3 regions of the Streptomyces sp. NPDC002698 genome follow, and region 2 is predicted to be linked to each of the others. Evidence: riboswitches for the same ligand, from Rfam matches in the RefSeq annotation. Region 2 holds a riboswitch; each other region holds the start of a gene.

Region 1 (3,223 bases), on a different contig from region 2:
GCCCTCCGGACGCGTCGGGCGCAGACCAACGGGCTGATGACCAGTGCACCGCCAAGGCCGAGCAGACCGGGGCCGCCCCCGAGGACGGCGACCACCGTCAAGGAGGTCCGCGTGTCTATGGCCTCACCCAGGAAGGGCCAGGGCAGCGCGATGATCGGGACGTGATCGCCGGGACGGACAGCTGCCGTGTCGCAGTCCACAACCGCATGTTGCGAACCGTCGTCCCAGCTGACGACGCAGCCGTCCTCGGCCCGGTCCAGACGGACGAACTCGGCGGAGGTGTGTTTCCCGAGCAGGGCGAAATCCGCTGCCGCCAAGCCCACGGACAGCGACGCCACGAGCGCCAGCACCGCCCACAGCGGCGCGGTCGGCAACAGCGGCCGGCGGGCGGGTGCGAGGGCCGGGTGGGACTGTTCGCTCAGCCAGGCACCGATCGTCCGGGCGTCGTGTGTGCCCAGACCCAGCCGCAACACCTGGCCGTCGGGCGTCCGGTAGCGCAGGCCGACCTTCTCGAAGGCGGCCTGGCCCGTCGTCGTGACCGTCGCGTCCAGGGCCTCGCCGCCGCGCGGCAGGGCGGTGGCACTGCCGGAGCGGTCGAGGAAGACGGGTCCGTCGAGGCGCGGGTCGGCCAGCAGTCGGCCCTTGCGGCCGTCGAGTCGGCAGCGGAAGTGAACGGCCCGGCCCGCTGCCAGGCCGTGCCGCCTCCTTGCCGCCGCCCATCGGGCCAGCCCGGCCATGGCCAACGGGGCCACCACGAGGGCCACAATGCTGCCGATCATCGATTCCGTCGTCTCTTCGCTGCGAGCGATTGATTGATGTGAGTGAACGAAGAGTACGAGCGCTGCCAGAGACTCCGGCCCCGGGGGTGACCCCGTGACGCGTCATCCGGGTTCAGGCGAGACATGAGCGATCACTGGAAGGTTCCCCCCGTGGGCCCGGGTGCAAGGGCCCAGGAAGTGGCTGCCGCGTATGGGCTTCGTGGGCCTCCGCGTGGTGCTCCAGGGCGTGGCGGGCACAGCCGTGCCCCATCGGCCCGGGTTGCCGTACCCCGTGACCGATCGCACGAACTGACGGTACGACGGGCTTGATAGCCTCATCAGGCCAGTTGAGCCTCATCCGAGGCCAGGGAATCCGGTGCGAATCCGGAACTGACGCGCAGCGGTGAGGGGAACGGGCGGGGCACGCGAGCCACTGGGAGACCGGGAAGGCGCCCCGACCGGACGAACCCGAGTCCGAAGACCTGCCGGCACCTCCGCGCCCCGGCGCGGAGGACATCCACAGTCCAGGCTCCGCGTACGAGCCCTGACCCCGAGGTCTGCCCGTGCTCCCCACCCCCGCCCGTCAGTTGACACCCGCCCTGCCGGTCACCGCCGTGCCGGTCACCGTCTGCGGCGGCTCGAAGAACGACACCGAGGACACGACGAAGTCCGCCGCCGCGGGCTGCCCGGATCGACGACTGCGAGCACGAAGTCACCCGTGCGTCGGCTCTGTGAGAAGACCCCGGACGCCGAACCCGACCTTGTCGCCGCATCGCGCGTCCCGATCCTCGGCAAGGGCGACATCGCCAAGTGCGAGCAGCGTGAAGGGTGACGCGTGACATCTCGTGAGCGACCTGACGAAGTCCCTACGGAGCGAACCCCCGCCGAACCGGCGCCGTGCCGCGTCGTCGTCTGCCGGGACTGCTGCTGCGGAAGCCCGAAAGTCACCGGAGTGGATCACGCCCAGCAGACGGCACGCCTGGCCGAGAGCGCACCGGTGCGCATCGCGGCCTGCCTCGACGTGTGCGAACACGCCAACGTGATCGTCGTCCAGCCCTCCGCCGCCGCACGTGCCGCGGGCGCCCGCCCGGTCTGGCTCGGCCTCGTCAACGACCCCGAGGCCACGGACGACATCGCCGCCTGGGTCGAAGCCGGCGGCCCCGGCGTCGCCCCCTGTCCCGACATCCTCGACCTCTACGTCTTCACCCCGCCCCGAAGGGCGCGATGAGCGCGAAAGCCGGCCTGGTTGACGCCTTTTCTCTGGTCCGCCATCGATGCTGGGGCGGCAGCGTCATCGCATGGGTCGGTGACCTCGGGCCACACGTCGGGCCGAGCGTCCGGTCACGCATCGTCCGGGAGTGGTTCGCCGGTCTCCAGGAGCGACTTCAGGCTTGCCACCACGTTCGGCCAGCCGTGGCTGACCATCTCGGCCAGGCTCGATCCGGGCTCGAATCCGTCGTGTACGACGGTGAGCTTCACGACCTGCGCGGCGGCCTCCTCGATCGTGAAGGTGACCTTCGAGCGGGCCTCGCCGGACAGCTTGGCGAGCAGTTCCTCGTCCCAGTCGAAGCGCTTGGCCAGCTCCGGGGTGATGGCGTGCCAGGTGTAGGAGAGCCGGCTGTAGGGCTCGGCCTCCAGCACGACCTGCTTCGGGTCGCTGATCCGTACGCCGTGGTTGTCCCAGGTCATCGGTGAGCCGACGGACCAGTCCGTGGTGAACTCCGTGGCCCAGTAGCGGCGGGTGAAGGCGGGCTCGGTCAGCGCCTGCCAGAGCTTTTGCGGGGTGGTGCGGATGTAGGTGGTGTAGACGAAGGTCGGCGCGTCCATCGCGGGCTCCTCCAGGGCGAGTTTCAGGTCCGCCAGGGCTTGGACCCTGGTCCGGTCGTAGCGGCTGATCCACCGGTGAGCGATCTCGTGTACGGGCGCCGCGTTGAGGTAGTGCAGCTTTTCCCGGCCCCGCCGCACGGTCGTGACGAGCCCGGCCTCCTCCAGTACCGCGAGGTGCTTGCTGACGGACTGCCGGGCCATGTCGAGTCCTGTGCACAGCTCGCGCAGGGTCTGCCCGTTGTGTGCGTTGAGCGAGTCGAGCAGCGCGCGCCGCGTCGGATCGGCCAGCGCCTTGAACACCTCGTCCATGCCCGTCCCCGTACCCAGGCCGCCGCCTGTCGATATGCAGCCTTCCAGCTGCCTTTAATTTAGGCAGCCAATAGGCTGCATGTCAAGGTCCGCCCCGCAGCCGGACGAGGGTCGCGGGGTCCCCGTACCGTTCGGCGGTGCCGACGCCGAACGAGTTCGCCTGGATGTGTATGGACGAAGCCCGCGGGAGGGCATCCGGACATCTGGTCGACGGCTGCCTGGTGGACGCTGACCGGTCCTCAACACGTAATCAGCGTTGGGGATCCGGTCGAGGTGACCACATGGACGCGGCCGCTTTGGCCGTGTGCCGCACCTGGTCAGCGGTCAGG
Region 2 (3,223 bases):
CCGCAACCGGTCCAGACAGTCGAGGACGGTCGCCAGGAGTGCTTCCTGGCGCCCCCCGCGCAGCCTGTCCCCGGCGGAGGCGGCGGAGGCGGCGGACGCTTCGGCCGACGGCGGCCGCTCCGCGGGCCCGGCCGTTCCGAAGAACCCGCGCGCGCTCATCTCGCCCACCGGCCTGCCCATCAGGACGACCTGACTGGTGCGGTCGCCGCCCGGCTTGAGGAGCACGGGATTCATCAGCGCGGTCGGCTCCACCCGGGCGGCCTGCGCCTGCATGGCCTGCGCCCGCCCGATCTCGGCGCCCTCGCGCGTCACGAACGAGTTCAGGGACATGTTCTGTGCCTTGAAGGGCGCGACCTTGACGCCCTGGCGGGCCAGCCACCGGCAGATCCCGGCGGTCACGACACTCTTGCCGGCGTCCGAGGTGGTCCCGGCGATCAGCAGTCCGCCGCTCATGCGGTGCGCCCCTTCCTGGTGGCCGGAACCCGTCCGGTTCCGGTGAGCAGAACCCGTCCGGCGGCGCTCACGCCGAGCGCGAGCCAGCCGACGCGCCGGGACAGCCGTACGGCCCGTTCGATGTCGTGGACGTGGACGGCGCGCCCCGCGCCGTTGAGCACGGGCCGGTGCTCGACCCGTCCGCCGTACGAGAGGGTGCCGCCGAGCCGTACGCCGAGCGCGCCCGCGAACGAGGCCTCCACGGGCCCGGCGTTGGGGCTCGGATGCCTGCGGGCGTCCGCGCGCCAGGCGCGTACGGCACCGCGCGGGTCGGATCCGGCCACGGCCGCGAGGACGGCGGTCAGCCGGGCTCCGGGCCAGCCGGCGAGGTCGTCGAGCCGGGCGGAGGCCCAGCCGTAGCGCCGGTGGCGGGGGGACTTGTGTCCGACCATCGCGTCGAGCGTGTTCACGGCGCGGAAGGCGACGAGTCCCGGCACACCGCCGACGGCGCCCCAGACCAGAGCGCCCACGACGGCGTCGGAGGTGTTCTCGGCGACGGACTCGACGACGGCGCGCGCGACGCCGTCGGCGTCCAGCGCCTGCGGATCGCGTCCGCACAGGTGCGGCAGCCGCTCCCGGGCCGCTTCGAGGTCACCGGCCGCGAGGGCGCCGCCGACCGCCCGCGCCTCGCGGCCGAGGGAGGTTCCTCCGACGACTGCCCAGGTGGCGGCGGCGGTCAGGGCGACGGAGGCGGTACGTGAGCCGCTTACGCAACGGCCCGCGAGTGCGGCGAGTCCGGTGGCACCGCCGACGCAGACGGCGGTGTGCAGGGCGCCCCACCCGCGGTGGTCCCGCCACAGTGTCCGCTCCACGGCCGCGGCGGCCCGCCCGAACGCGGCGACCGGATGCCCCCGGCGGGGATCGCCGAGCAGCAGGTCGCCGAGGAGGCCGGCGGCGGCGCCGTACGCGAAGACGCGATCGGCACGCACGGGGTCAGCCGGCCGTGGGGTGGAGTGGAACCCTCGTACTCAGCGAAACGGGCAACGGGCAGCCGCGCATGGCGATATGTCCTCACTCAGGGTGTCCACGCCCTGGTTCGACGAGACCGGCGGTGAGAGTTCCTGGCTCCCGGGGAGTTTCCTCCCCGATGACAGTGGCGGGACCGCGCCGGATTCGCACCGGCTTCCTCTCATGCCGCCGTACTTGGCTCCGGCAGTCCACCACGGGGTGAGAACGGCCGTCAACTGACTGTTGACCTGCGGAGGGACAGTGTGCGCAGGCCCACATACGCGTGGGGGCGGGACGGCATACGCGTGGGGTGCGGGACGGTGATCCGTCCCGCACCCCACGCGCGGTACCGCTCGGCGCGGCCCGGTTCCGGGCGGCGTCCGCCGGGCTACTTGGTGATGATCAGGGAGATGCCGTACGCCACCGCCGCGGCGCAGGCCGCGAAGCAGACGTACGCGCCGGTGGCCGCCGCGACCGCGGATCCGCCCTGGGCGGACTCCTTCTTGGAGAGGCCGGCGACGCCGAGGGTGAAGAGGGCGACGAGGGCCACGGTCACTCCGAGGCTGACCCCGAAGACGGACCCGAGGGCTGACCAGTCGATGCTCATGCTGTTTCTTCCTTCGGTTCTCAGGCCACTCGGGACGGCGCCGGCGGGTTCACCGCGGGCTCGGCCGGAGCCGGGATGGTGGCCGTGAGGCCTTCGGCCACGGTGCCGGCCGGGGGCGGGGTGACGGCGGCGATGGCCTGCGTCACCACACCGGAGGGCTCCTCGGTGTCGTTCACGTTGGTGTGGTCGATCACCTCGCGGCGCGAGCGGCGCCAGATCGCGAAGCTGGAGCCGACCAGGAACACGGCGACGAGCGCGGTGCCCCAGGTACCGAAACCGGTCACCCACTCGGCACCGGCGCCGACCAGGGCGGCGGCGGGCAGCGTGAGGACCCAGGCGACGACCATCCGCTTGGCGGTGGACCAGCGGACCACACCGCCCTTGCGGCCGAGGCCGGCGCCCATCACGGAGCCGGAGACCGAGTGCGTGGTGGAGAGGGAGAAACCGATGTGCGAGGAGGCCAGGATGACCGTCGCCGCGCTGGTCTGGGCGGCGAAGCCCTGCTGCGGCTGGAGGTCGGTCAGGCCCTTGCCCATCGTGCGGATGATGCGCCAGCCGCCCAGGTAGGTGCCGAGCGCGATGGCCAGACCGGCGGAGAGGATGACCCAGACCGGCGGGTCGGAGTCGGGAGCGACGGCGCCACCGGCGACCAGGGCCAGGGTGATGATGCCCATCGTCTTCTGCGCGTCGTTGGTGCCGTGGGCCAGCGAGACCAGGCCCGCGGAGGCTATCTGGCCGACGCGGTAACCCTTCTTGGTGGCCTTGGTGTCGGCGTTGCCACTGAGCTTGTACGACAGCCGGGTGGCGAACATCGCGGCCAGGCCGGCGACGACCGGGGCGGCGACGGCGGGCAGGAGCACCTTGCCGACCAGGACGTCCCCGTGCACGGCGCCGGTACCGGCGGAGGCGATGGTGGCGCCGACCAGGCCGCCCATGAGGGCGTGCGAGGAGCTGGACGGGAGTCCGACGAGCCACGTCACCAGGTTCCAGAGGATCGCGCCGACGAGGGCGGCGAAGATCACTTCTGGCTGGATGCCGGATTCGTCGACGAGGCCTTTGGAGATCGTGTTGGCGACCTCCACCGAGAGGAAGGCGCCGACAAGGTTGAGGGCGGCGGACATGGCCACCGCGACCTTGGGCTTGAGTGCGCCGGTCGAGATGGTGGTGGCCATCGCG
Region 3 (3,223 bases), on a different contig from region 2:
CCGCCTCGGACAGGCTGCAAGCCGGGCCCGCTACCCTCAGGTCCGCGCCCTGTGTACGGTGCCAACTATCCCGCTTTTGTGCCAACTAAAAAGCTTCGTCACATCACGCTAGCGCCGCACCCGTGGCATCCCCAGTCCGATCCACGAGATGATCTCCCGCTGGATCTCGTTGTTGCCGCCGCCGAAGGTGAAGATCACGGCCGATCGGTAGCCGCGTTCGAGTTCGCCGTGCAGGACGGCCCCGGCGGAGCCCTCCTTGAGGACACCGGGGGCCGCGACGATCTCCATCAGCCAGGCGTACGCGTCCCGGCGCGCCTCGGAGCCGTACACCTTGACGGCGGAGGCGTCCTGCGGGGTGAGCGTGCCCTCCTGGACGGCGTTCACCATCCGCCAGTTGAGGAGTTTCATGGCGTCCAGCCTGGTGTGCGTACGGGCCAGGAGGCGGCGCACCCAGGGCAGGTCGACGACGCGGCGGCCGTCGGCGAGTTTGGTCTCCATCGCCCAGCGCTGGACGTCGTGCAGGGCGCGGATGGCCATGGTGCCGTGCGCGGCGAGGGTGACGCGCTCGTGGTTGAGCTGGTTGGTGATCAGCCGCCAGCCCTTGTTCTCCTCGCCGACCCGGCGTGTGGCGGGGACCCGGATGTTCTCGTAGTAGCTGGCGGTGGTGTCGTGCGAGGCGAGCGTGTTGATGATGGTGCAGGAGTAGCCGGGGTCGGAGGTCGGCACGAGGAGCATGGTGATGCCCTTGTGGGGCGGGGCGTCCGGATCGGTGCGGACCGCGAGCCACACCCAGTCGGCCGTGTCGCCGTTGGTCGTCCAGATCTTCTGGCCGTCGACCGTGTAGTGGCCGGTCTCCTCGTCGCCCTCCCGCACGGCCTTGGTCCGGAGCGCGGCGAGGTCCGTCCCGGCGCCGGGCTCGCTGTAGCCGATCGCGAAGTCGAGTTCGCCGGAGAGGATCTTCGGCAGGAAGTACGACTTCTGCTCCTCCGTGCCGAACCGCATGATCGTCGGTCCGACGGTGTTGAGCGCCATCAGCGGCAGCGGTACTCCCGCCTGGGCCGCCTCGTCGAAGAAGATGAACTGTTCCATCGGGCTCAGGCCCCGCCCGCCGTACTCCTCGGGCCAGCCGACCCCGAGCCAGCCGTCCGTGCCGAGGCGTCGGATCGTCTCGCGGTAGAAGCGCTTCTGCGCCGCCGGGTCGCCGTAGCGCGCGTAGGCGTTGTCCGGTACCAACTCGGCGAAGTAGAGACGTAGTTCGGTCCGCAACCGCTGCTGCTCCGGCGTGTATTCGAGATGCACGGCGCCTCCTGCCTCCCCGGGCCCGACCTGACGGCGCACACCGTAGAACGTGTTTCAGAAATTGGGAATGCCGATGACACCGGCGAGACGGATGCCGGAGCCGCGGCGCGGGCGAGGGGTGGTGCGACGCATGCGAGGGGGCGGTGCCCGGTCGTCCGGGCACCGCCCCCTCGTGCGGGCCGGATTCCCCGGCCGTCGCGGAATATCGTGGCTCGTACGTTCCCCGTCGCCGTCAGTGGCAGGGGAAACCGAGCAGGTGGCGGGCGTCGTGGACCCACTCGTGGACGTTCTCGCCGGAGACGAGGGAGGTGGCGCCCTGTTCGGCGCCGACGAAGTAGAGCAGGACCAGCATCAGGATGCCGAAGAAGGCCGCCCAGGGGGCGATCGCGCCGATCGGCAGCTTGGCGGGAACGACGGTGGGGGTGGCGGTCGGCTGAACGACGGACTGCGCCATGGGGCAGAACCTCCTGGGGAACTCGCGTCCCGTCTCGGTGGTGCACAGGACGACAGTCACGGGTCTGACTTGCCCGTGTCCGTCACCCCTGGCAGGGGTGACGTGTACCGGGCTCACAGTGGCGCGACCGTGCCGGATTTCCACCGGGCTTCCGCCGAACCGTCGTCGATATCCACGTGACCGTACCGCGAAGCCGTATCCCGGCCAAGAGCGCACACCCCCGCGCACTGTGCGCCCCACCACTCGTGGAGCATGGCCGGCAGGGCGGCAACCACCCTACCGGGCCGAGGGGTTCGGCTCCGGTCACGGTCCACGCCGTACGAGCCGGGCCCGTACAGCGCGAACTCGACCCGTACAGCAAGAGAACTCGACCCGTACAGCACGAGCCGGGTCCACGACACATGAGAGCGATGGCATGACCAGCCGAGTGTTCTTGATCTCCGCGGCGATCGGCGAGGCGCTGCGCGAGGCCCGCTTCGACGACGGTGGCAGTCCGGTGGACGCGTCGGGCCTGCGGGCCGCCCGGTCGGCGGCCGACGCGGGTGCCGTTCCGGCGGGCGGGCGGCTGTGGGTCTCCCCCACCGTGCGGTGCCGGCAGACCGCTGAGGCACTCGGACTCGAAGGCGCCGTCGAGGCAGCGGAGTTGGCCCCTCTCGACGTGGGCCGCTGGCGCGGGGCGACGCTGGCCGAGGTGAGCGCGAAGGAGCCGGAGGCGGTGGCGCGCTGGCTCGCCGATCCCGCGTCGGCGCCGCACGACGGCGAGTCGGTGCGGGCGTTCTGCGACCGGGTGGCGGAACGCCTCGACGCGGCGGCGGGCCTCGACGGCCGAACCGTCGCCGTGGTGGAGCCCGAGGTCGTACGGGCCCTGGTGGTACGGACGCTGGGGGCACCCGAGCCGGCGTTCTGGCGCGTGGACGTACCGCCGCTCACCGTCACGGAGTTGAGCGGGCGCGCGGGGCGCTGGAACCTCCGCGCCGGACGCCCGCTCGACGGGCGGGCCTGACCCGGGCGGCGTACGGACTCAGCGCAGCGTGGCGATGAAGTCCGTGCACGACCGGGCGCATTCACGGCATTTCCGCGCGGCGGCCTCCGACCCTGGGCATGCGTCGAAGGCCTCGGCGCACTCCAGGCATACGTCCCTGCACCACTCCAGCTGAGCGCGGACGTCCCGCTCGTTCCGACCCGGGTGGCGGGACAGCACATGGCAGGTCGCCTCGCACACCTCCGCGCACAGAATGCCCGAACGCCGCGCGGTCTCCTGCCTCTTCGGCCCGTCGGGATCCATGAGACTCGCGCGCAGCGCGGAGGTCCTGGCGCATTCCGCACAGGCACGGGCGCACTCGAAGCGGTCCTCCAGGAACCGGAAGAGCTCCTGCTGTGAAGTCGTCGTCGTCACAACAGCCGGGTAGCCGGAGGGAGTCGGTTCAAACAGCGCGAATCCGGACCCTCACGCTCCGGCCGCCTCCCGGG

What was found. Region 2 has a riboswitch for cobalamin ahead of ACFYW9_RS25190 (cobalamin biosynthesis protein). Riboswitches for the same ligand answer to the same signal wherever they lie in the genome.
Region 1: another riboswitch for cobalamin. It lies ahead of ACFYW9_RS15045 ((2Fe-2S) ferredoxin domain-containing protein); the one in region 2 lies ahead of ACFYW9_RS25190 (cobalamin biosynthesis protein).
Region 3: another riboswitch for cobalamin. It lies ahead of ACFYW9_RS24365 (CbtB-domain containing protein); the one in region 2 lies ahead of ACFYW9_RS25190 (cobalamin biosynthesis protein).

What each region holds. Positions count from the first base shown of each region.
Region 1 covers NZ_JBIAQM010000008.1:255,843-259,065, forward strand. Annotated here, with positions in the region: gene ACFYW9_RS15040 (hypothetical protein) at 1-779, opposite strand, end outside; cobalamin riboswitch at 1,086-1,263, shown strand; gene ACFYW9_RS15045 ((2Fe-2S) ferredoxin domain-containing protein) at 1,594-1,986, shown strand; gene ACFYW9_RS15050 (ArsR/SmtB family transcription factor) at 2,100-2,894, opposite strand; gene ACFYW9_RS15055 (hypothetical protein) at 3,145-3,223, opposite strand, start outside.
Region 2 covers NZ_JBIAQM010000019.1:71,387-74,609, forward strand. Annotated here, with positions in the region: gene ACFYW9_RS25185 (cobyric acid synthase) at 1-453, opposite strand, end outside; gene ACFYW9_RS25190 (cobalamin biosynthesis protein) at 450-1,421, opposite strand; cobalamin riboswitch at 1,527-1,670, opposite strand; gene ACFYW9_RS25195 (hypothetical protein) at 1,829-2,047, opposite strand; gene ACFYW9_RS25200 (anion permease) at 2,068-3,223, opposite strand, start outside.
Region 3 covers NZ_JBIAQM010000018.1:50,187-53,409, forward strand. Annotated here, with positions in the region: gene ACFYW9_RS24360 (acyl-CoA dehydrogenase family protein) at 109-1,299, opposite strand; gene ACFYW9_RS24365 (CbtB-domain containing protein) at 1,532-1,753, opposite strand; cobalamin riboswitch at 1,791-1,952, opposite strand; gene ACFYW9_RS24370 (histidine phosphatase family protein) at 2,169-2,756, shown strand; gene ACFYW9_RS24375 (ferredoxin) at 2,775-3,149, opposite strand; gene ACFYW9_RS24380 (nuclear transport factor 2 family protein) at 3,201-3,223, opposite strand, start outside.